2 regions of the Nocardiopsis sp. YSL2 genome follow, and region 1 is predicted to be linked to the other one. Evidence: riboswitches for the same ligand, from Rfam matches in the RefSeq annotation. Region 1 holds a riboswitch; the other holds the start of a gene.
What was found. Region 1 has a riboswitch for S-adenosylmethionine ahead of M1P99_RS20420 (aminotransferase class V-fold PLP-dependent enzyme). Riboswitches for the same ligand answer to the same signal wherever they lie in the genome.
Positions count from the first base shown of each region.

Region 2: linked by a shared signal. The riboswitch ahead of thrC (threonine synthase) and the one ahead of M1P99_RS20420 (aminotransferase class V-fold PLP-dependent enzyme) in region 1 are both predicted to bind S-adenosylmethionine.

Region 1 is NZ_JAMOAO010000001.1:4,648,109-4,652,517, reverse strand. It holds gene M1P99_RS20430 (DinB family protein) at 1-151, opposite strand, end outside; gene M1P99_RS20425 (SAM-dependent methyltransferase) at 255-926, opposite strand; gene M1P99_RS20420 (aminotransferase class V-fold PLP-dependent enzyme) at 1,173-2,528, opposite strand; SAM riboswitch class IV at 2,590-2,704, opposite strand; gene M1P99_RS20415 (DUF3870 domain-containing protein) at 2,925-3,308, shown strand; gene M1P99_RS20410 (CaiB/BaiF CoA-transferase family protein) at 3,317-4,409, shown strand, end outside.
Region 2 is NZ_JAMOAO010000001.1:1,922,501-1,926,909, reverse strand. It holds gene map (type I methionyl aminopeptidase) at 1-130, shown strand, start outside; gene M1P99_RS08295 (trehalose-6-phosphate synthase) at 158-1,594, opposite strand; SAM riboswitch class I at 1,900-2,042, shown strand; gene thrC (threonine synthase) at 2,056-3,315, shown strand; gene M1P99_RS08285 (ubiquitin-like small modifier protein 1) at 3,350-3,628, shown strand; gene M1P99_RS08280 (PadR family transcriptional regulator) at 3,741-4,337, shown strand.

The DNA of each region.
Region 1 (4,409 bases):
GCCCGTCCTCGCCCCGGGTGACCGTCCACGCCCCGGGCGCGGGCTCCCACAGGTACTCGTCCTCGGTGAGTCCCTCCAGCCGGGGCCAGAGCGAGAAGTCCCAGTAGAACTGCACCTGGGCGAGGATCTCGCCGTTCCACCTCACCGCCATCGCGGCCTCCCCTTCGTCGTGCGGGCGCGCCGGGCCGCCCGTCACCGGTCACCGCCCCGGAGCCCGTGGCCCGGAGCGGCGAGGCCACCCCTCGACGGGCCCCTCAACGCTGCCTTCGGCCCAATCCTCCCAGGATGCCCGTGCCCTGGGCGCACACGTCCTCGTCCGGGTAGGGCCACCACGTGAGGTCGGCGACCCCCGGTTCGATGGGGCGGAAGGGGCGGAAGGCTCTCTCGACGGTACGCCGCGGTGCGGTGGAGGTCAGGGCCAGATAGCCGCCGCCGCGCATGAGGGCGTGCAGGGCCGCGATCTCGGCCGGCGGGTCGTCCGCGGTGAAGGGGCGGGTCATCAGAACGGCGACGGGCTCGTCGAAGTCGACGAGCCCGGAGGTGGTGAGGCGCCGCGTGAGCGCACCGTCGCCGGAGCCGTCCCCGGTGATCACGGCGGTGTCGGACGAGGACAGCATCCCGGCCGCGCCCTGCGGTGCCACGTGGACGAACCGGGCGTCGGCCCGGGCGGCGCGCACGCGCTCGGCGGTGCCGGGGACCGGACACCCCCAGTCGATGAACTGGGTGACGCCCGTGTCGGCGCAGAGGAAGTCGATCACCCGGCCCAGGAAGGCCTGGTGCAGGCGCGTCTCCTCGGAGACGGCGGGTTCGGGAGGTCGCGCACGGGCCCCGATGCTCACGACGCGCGAGACCTGAGGAGGAATCTGCGCAGGTGGCTGGCAGGCGGCCGTCGTACGGCCCGGTTTCGGCCCCCGGACATCCGTCACGTACTCGCTCCCCCAGCCGGTTCGCTCGCGGGAGGCAGAGCGGTCCTCCCGCGCGGACCGATCGGGCCCCGGGGCATCGCGCCTTGCCGTCAGGGCCCCGATCGTACCGCCTGGGAACGTGATCCCTCACACACCCCCGAGTGTTATGCGACCCATTTCGCCGTTTGTAGCCCTCTGGGGCACAAGAGGTTCGTGTGCTCCCGGATCGGGCCTGGCACCGCGACCTTCGAGGCCGTGGGGGCTCGGTCAGAGTGACAGCACGTTGCGGGGATCCGGGGTCGGGACCAGGCGGCCGTCGCCGTCGGCGTACTCCCACCGGGGCCCGTGCGCGACCAGGTCGGCGACCGCGCCGACGAGCCGGTCCACGTGCTCCACGGTGGTGCCCACGCCCAGGCTCGCCCGCACCGCCTGCGTGTGCCCCCCGTCCAGCAGGGCGTGGGTGAGCCGGTGGGCGCAGAACAGGCCGTCGCGGACGCCGATGCCGTGCTCCGCCGACAGCGCCGCGGCCAGCAGGTCGGCGGGCAGGCCGTCCACGGTGAAGGACACGATGCCCACGCGCGGGTGCCCCTCGCCCCACAGCGCCAGCTCGCGCACGCCCCCGATCTCCGCCAGTCCCGCGCGCAGCCGCTCCAGCAGCGCCGACTCCCGGATGTGCAGCAGCTCCTGGGCGGCGGGGGTGAAGGTCTCGCACGCGGCGGCCAGGGCGACCGCGCCCAGCACGTTCGGGCTGCCCGCCTCGTGCCGCGCGGGCAGGTCGTTCCACACCACGTCGTGCTCGGTCACCAGTTGGGTCGCACCACCGCCGGACAGGTACGGCGTGGCCGCGCGCAGCCAGTCGGCGCGCCCGGCCAGCACCCCGGATCCGAACGGCGCGTAGAGCTTGTGCGCGGACAGGGCCACGTAGTCGGCGCCCGTCGCCGTGAGGCTGAACGGCAGGTGCGGCACGTACTGCGCGGCGTCGACCACCACCCGGGCGCCCTCGGCGTGCGCGACCGCCACCAGCTCCTCCACCGGCCAGATCTCGCCGGTGACGTTGGACGCGGCGGTCACGCACAGCAGGGCGGGCCCCTCGGGGGCCGCGCGCAGTGCCGTGCGGGCGGCCTCGACCGCCTCCTCCGGCGAGGCCGGCAGCGGCAGGCGCTCGACCCGGCCGGCGCGGGAGGCGGGGTGCTCCCAGGGCAGCAGGCTCGCGTGGTGCTCGGATTCGAACACCACCACGGTGCAGCCCTCGGGTACCGACCGCGCCAGCAGGTTGAGCGCGTCGGTGGTGCCGCGCACGAACACCACCGCGTCCGCGGGCTCGGTCCGCACGCCCAGGAAGCGCGCCACGCTGCGCCGGGCCCGCTCGTAGGCGTCGGTGCTCACCTGTGAGTGGTGGCCCGCGCCGCGGTGCACGCTGGCGTAGTAGGGCAGGGCCGCGGCCAGCGCGTCGGCGACGGGGGTCAGGCACGGGGCACTGGCCGCGTAGTCGAAGTTCGCGTACTCCACACGCTCACCGGTGACCAGCGGGACACCGCCCTCGGCGGCGACGATCGTGCACTCGTGCGCGGTCGGGGCGGTACGGGCGGCGGGCGCGGCCTGGGTAGGGCTGACGGCGGTCATGGGGCACCTCTTCTGTGGGTCATGGGACCCACAGGGGTGCCGGGAACGGCAACGCCTCAGGGGTCCGCGCTTGTCTGACACGGTCGTGTCGGGACCTGGTCCTCACCCGGGGCACCCCACCGCGGATGGAGGGTTGCCGACCAGCTAGCCGGGGCTTAGCGCTGGTACTCGTGACCTGCTCAGGAGGCTAGCACAGCGCCGCGGAGGGTCAACACCCGCGACCGGGCGTGGCCCACGACACCCCCCGCTTGACACCCCGCGGACCCGCTGCGCCATACTGAGCCCACTGCCTGCCCTCACGCCGCGGGTGTCCGGTTCCCCCGGCCGCCCTCCAGGCGCGAGACTCCAGAGCGTTGGAGTTTTCGCATGCCTGCCCGCGAGCGAGAGGTGAGTCCGTTGCACGGCGACGACCGAATGCAGCAGTTGTTCCGCGACCCCAGGGTCGTTCTGATCTCCGGCTACGCCCGGCTTCCCGACTCGGTGGCGAGCCACTCCCAGTACCAGCGGCTCGGCGTCGTGCTCGCGGTCGACAGCTCCGACGGCCGAATCGTCGCCGCGGACACCACCCTGCTGACCGACCTGGCCAAGGACTTCTTCCGGGCCCTGGTCGAGGGCGCCTCGGTCACCGAGGACATCGCCGAGATCGTGCAGCGGGTACAGACCAGGTACGCGGGCCAGTCCGGTGCCGCGCTGACCACCGCCCTGCGCCGCTGCCTGGAGACCTACTACCAGATGCGGGACGGCGACCAGCTGCCCGGCGGCCCCGACGCCAAGGAGTGACCACACCCGTGACCGACACCCCATCCCGCACCGCGCCGCTGCCCCTGGCGGGGGTACGCGTGGCCGACCTGTCCCGGGTCCTGGCGGGCCCCTACGCCACGATGCTCCTCGCCGACATGGGCGCGGAGGTGGTCAAGGTCGAGCAGCCCGGACGCGGCGACGACACCCGCGCCTGGGGGCCGCCGTGGGCCGGCTCCGCCGAGGACGCCTCCGGCGCGCCGGACGCGCACCCCGGGGAGTCCGCCTACTTCCTGTCGGTGAACCGCAACAAGCGCGGCCTGGCGGTGGACCTGAAGGACCCCGACGGCCTCGCCGCCGTCCAGGACCTGTGCGCCTCCTGCGACGTCGTCGTACAGAACTTCCGCCCCGGGGTCGCCGAACGGCTCGGCCTCGGCTACGCGGCCGTCCAGGCCCGCAACCCGGCGGTCGTGTACTGCTCCGTGAGCGGGTTCGGCCCCGAGCACGACCCCGGCGGACGACCGGGGTTCGACATCGTCGTCCAGGCCGAGAGCGGGCTGATGGCCACCACCGGCCCCGCGGAGGGCCCGGCGAGCAAGGTGGGCGTGGCCCTGACCGACGTCCTCACCGGCCTCAACGCCGCCGTGGGCATCCTGGGCGCCCTCATGCGCGCACGGGCCACCGGCGTGGGCGAGGACGTCAGCGTGTCCCTCATCAACTCGACCCTGTCGGGGCTGGTCAACCTCACCCAGCAGGCACTGGTCACCGGAACGGAACCGGCCCGGATGGGCAACGCGCACACCACGATCGTGCCCTACCAGGTCTTCCCCACCGCCGACGCCGACATCGTTGTCGCCGCCGGCAACGACGCGCTCTACCGGCGGCTGTGCGCCGCGATCGGCCGCGACGACCTGTCCGAGGACCCGCGCTACGCGACCAACCGCGGGCGCGTCGAGCACCGTGAGGAGCTGGTCGAAGCGCTGACCGACACCCTGCGCTCGCGCGGAGCCGACCACTGGATGGCCGCCCTGGTGGAGGCGGGCGTCCCGGTGGGCCGCGTGCGCGGCGTGCTCGACGCCCTGCGTACCGCCGACGCCACCGGCGACGACGTCCTGCGCACCGTGGAGCACCCCACCGTCGGGC
Region 2 (4,409 bases), 2.7 Mb from region 1:
CACCGCCGAACTCGTCACCGATCCGGACGGGTGGACGCTCCGCAGCGCGACGGGGTGCCGGACGGCGCACAGCGAGCACACGATCGCCATCACCGACGACGGGGCCGAGATCCTCACCCTGCCGGGGTAGGCGCGGCCCCGCGTGTCCGTCGCCGTACTAGCCGAGGGACCGCAGCTGGTCCTGGAACCACTTGCGCGGCGGCAGCGCCACCGCCGCCTCCCTCAGCCCCTCACGGCGCGCACGGCGCTCGACCGGGTCCATCGACAGGGCCCGGTGCAGGGCCTCCGCCGTCTCCACGGTGTCGTAGGGGTTGACCAGCAGCGCGTGCTCGCCCAGTTCGTCGGCCGCGCCCGCCTCCCGCGAGAGCACCAGGACCGAGTCCCGCTTGGAGAGCACCGGGCCCTCCTTGGCCACCAGGTTCATCCCGTCCCGGACGGGGTTGACCAGCAGAACGTCGGCCAGCTGGAACGACGCCAGCGAACGCGGGTAGTCGTCGTTGACCTCCAGCACCAGCGGGGTCCACTCGGCGGTCGCGAACTCCTCGTTGATCTCCTTGGCCACGCGCAGGACCGCGTCGGTGTACTCGCGGTACTCGGGCACGTCGCCCCGGCTGGGGTAGGCGAACGCCAGATGCGTGACGCGTCCGCGCCACTCCGGGTGCGTCGTGAGCAGCTCCCGGTAGGACTCCAGGCCGCGCACGATGTTCTTGGACAGCTCCGTGCGGTCGACCCGCACGATCAGCCGCGTGTCGCCGACGACCTCCTCCAGCGTCTCGCGGCGGGCGGCCACCGCGGGCTCTGCGGCGCTCTCGTTCAGCCCCGCCTCGTCCGCGCCCAGGGCGTGCACGCCCACGCTGATCACCCGGCCGCCGTACTCGACCGTGCGGCGGTCGAGGTCCACCTCGGCGCGCAGGATCTCGGCGCAGCAGCGCAGGAACGCGTCGGCCCAGCGCGGGCTGAGGAAACCCAGCCGGTCCGCGCCGAGCATGCCCTCCAGCAGTTCGCGCGCGACGTGCGCGGGCAGCATCCGGAAGTACTCCGGAGGCGCCCACGGGGTGTGCGAGAAGTGCGCGATGCGCAGGTCCGGGCGGCGGGCCCGCAGGATGCGAGGCACCAGGGCCAGGTGGTAGTCCTGCACGGCCACCCGCGCGCCGTCGGCGGCCCCGCTCACCAGGGCCTCGGCGAACGCGTTGTTGTAGGCGGTGTAGTCCTCCCACAGACGCCGGAAGTGCGAGCCGAACACGGGCTTGCCCGGGATGTCGTAGAGCATGTGCTGCACGAACCACAGGGTGGAGTTGGCGACGCCGGTGTAGGCGCCGTCGAACGTCCGACGGGGGATGTCGAGCATGTGCACCCGCATGCCGTCGAGGTCGTGGACGCGGTCCAGCCGGGCGTCGGGGGCCTCCTCGGCGGCGCGCCGGTCGGCGTCCGACAGGGCGGCGCACACCCACAGGCCGTCGATCTCGGTGGCGACGGAGATCATCCCCGAGACCAGTCCGCCACCGCCGCGACGGGACTCCAGGGTGCCGTCGTCGGAGACCGAGAAGGACACCGGTCCCCGGTTGGAGGCGATGAGGATCTGTGCCTTGTCCACGTGGTCGTCCTCTCGAAGGCGCGAATGTGACTGGGGTGTGGCGGATGAGGGTACGTCGACGTCTGCGCGCGCCGGGCGCTCCTTCATGTTTCGCCTGTGGAAAGCCTCTCCAAACCCGCTCCAGGTCAGCGAGTGCTCAGGTCACACCGGCGAAACATCGCGCGTGCACCAGCCGCGGCCTGACCGGCGGCGTCTCAGCATGTGAGCCGGATGGTGTAATGCGGATCACCCGGCGTGGAAATCGGGTGAACACGTCCGTTACAGTGACGGTGCGGATCCGACAGGATCAGCTCCAAACTTCATATTGCTCATCCAGAGGGGTGGAGGGACCGGCCCTGCGAAGCCCCGGCAACCATCTCGGTACGCGAGACTCACGTTCCCTGTGAGACGTCCGAGACAGGTGCCAACTCCGGCCTGGGGTCAAGGTGGCCACCAGGGAAGATGAGGGGAGACGCCTCGCCATGGCGATTGCCGCCACTGAACCCACCACCGTCCGCTCCTTCGGTCCCGGGACCGCACTGTCCTGCCGCGAGTGCGGGCAGCGCTACGAGCTCACGCCCAAGTTCGCGTGCGAGTTCTGTTTCGGCCCCCTCGAGGTCGCCTACGACTTCGGGACGGTCACCCGCGAGGACATCGAGAGCGGCCCGAACAACATCTGGCGCTACCGCTCGCTGCTGCCGGTCCCGACCAACGTCGCCGAGCTGCCGAACATGAACCCCGGCCTGACGCCGCTGGTCAGGGCGGACCGCCTCGCCGCCGAGCTGGGCTTCGACTCGCTCCACGTCAAGGACGACTCCGGCAACCCCACGCACTCCTTCAAGGACCGCGTGGTCGCGATCGCCGTCGAGGCCGCCCGCACGTTCGGCTTCACCACCCTGTCCTGCTCCTCCACCGGCAACCTCGCCGGCGCGGTCGGCGCCGCCGCCGCGCGGGCCGGGTTCGAGTCCTGCGTGTTCATCCCCGCCGGGCTGGAGGAGGCCAAGGTCGTCATGGCCGCGGTCTACGGCGGCAAGGTGGTGGCCATCGACGGCAACTACGACGACGTCAACCGCTTCTGCTCCGAGCTCATCGGCGACCCGATCGGCGAGGGCTGGGGCTTCGTCAACGTCAACCTGCGGCCGTACTACGGCGAGGGCTCCAAGACGCTGGCCTACGAGATCGCCGAGCAGCTGGGCTGGCGCCTGCCCGAGCAGATCGTCATCCCGATCGCCTCCGGTTCCCAGCTCACCAAGATCGACAAGGGCTTCCAGGAGCTGATCAAGCTCGGCCTGGTCGAGGACCGGCCGTACAAGATCTTCGGTGCGCAGGCCACCGGCTGCTCCCCGGTCGCCAAGGCGTGGGAGGACGGCCACGACGTGATCCAGCCGGTCAAGCCCGACACCATCGCCAAGTCGCTGGCCATCGGCAACCCGGCGGACGGGCCGTACGTGCTCGACATCGCCAAGCGCACCGGCGGGTCCGTGGAACACGTGGGCGACGACGAGGTCGTCGACGCGATCCGGCTGCTCGCCCGCACCGAGGGCGTCTTCGCCGAGACCGCGGGCGGTGTCACCACCGGCGTGCTCCGCAAGCTGGTGCGCGAAGGACGGATCGACACCAAGGCCGAGACCGTGGTGCTCAACACCGGCGACGGGCTCAAGACCCTGAACGCCGTCGACGCCGGGGTCACCGCGACGGTCAAGCCGTCCCTGGCCGCGTTCACGGCCGCCGGCCTCGCCTGATCCCCGACACCCACTGAACGGAAGTACGAACACCATGAGCGCCAGCGTTCGCGTGCCCACCATCCTGCGCACCTACACCAACGACGCCGCCGAGGTGACCGCCGACGGCGCCACCGTGGCCGACGTCCTGGACGACCTCGAAGCGAACTACCCCGGCATCCGCGCCCGCATCCTCGACGACGCGGGCAAGGTCCGCCGCTTCGTCAACGTCTACGTGGGCGACGAGGACGTGCGCTTCGAGAAGGGGCTGCAGACCGAGGTCGCCGACGGCGCCAAGGTCTCGATCATCCCGGCGGTCGCCGGAGGCTGCTGAGCCACACGTCCCGTTCGCGGGGGCCCGGTACCCGGTCACGGGTGCCGGGCCCCCACGGCGTTCCCGGCCCCGCCCTAGGCTGGGCACGTATCCGGAACTGGTGGGGGTGGCGATGTCGGCGACGCGGCTGTTGGTCCTGGGCGTGGTGCGGCTGCACGGGCGGACGTACGGCTACCGGGTGGGCCGCGAGCTGCTCGCGTGGGGCGCCAAGGAGTGGGCCAACGTCAAGTGGGGCTCCATCTACCACGCGCTGCGCAAGCTCTCGGCGGAGGGCAAGCTCCAGGAGCTCGTCGCCGAGGGCGACGAGGTGGTCGACCGCACCTCCTACGAGATCACCCCCGACGGCGAGGCCGAACTGCACCGACTGGTGCGCCGGGCGCTCAGCCACGCGGGCGACGACCTCGCCCTGCTGAGCGCGGGAGTCACCCTGATGACGGTCCTGCCCCGCGCCGAAGCGGTCGCGATGCTGCGGGAGCGCCTGGCGGGGCTGGGGGCCACGAGCGCCGAACTGGCGGACCACCAGAGCACCGACCGGGGATGGGACAAGCCCGAGCACGTGCGCGAACTCTTCGGCTTGTGGCGGCACACCGTCGACGCGGGCGCCGCGTGGACCCGTGAACTCATCGACGCGCTGGAGGCGGGCCGGTACACCATGGCCGACGACGCCCCCGACGCCTTCGGGGCGCCGCCCGGCGCACGCCGGTCCTGAGCGCACCTCTGACCCACCGCCGTCGGCCGCCCCCTGCCCTCGTATTAAAACTTGAATATGGGTAGCGGGTGG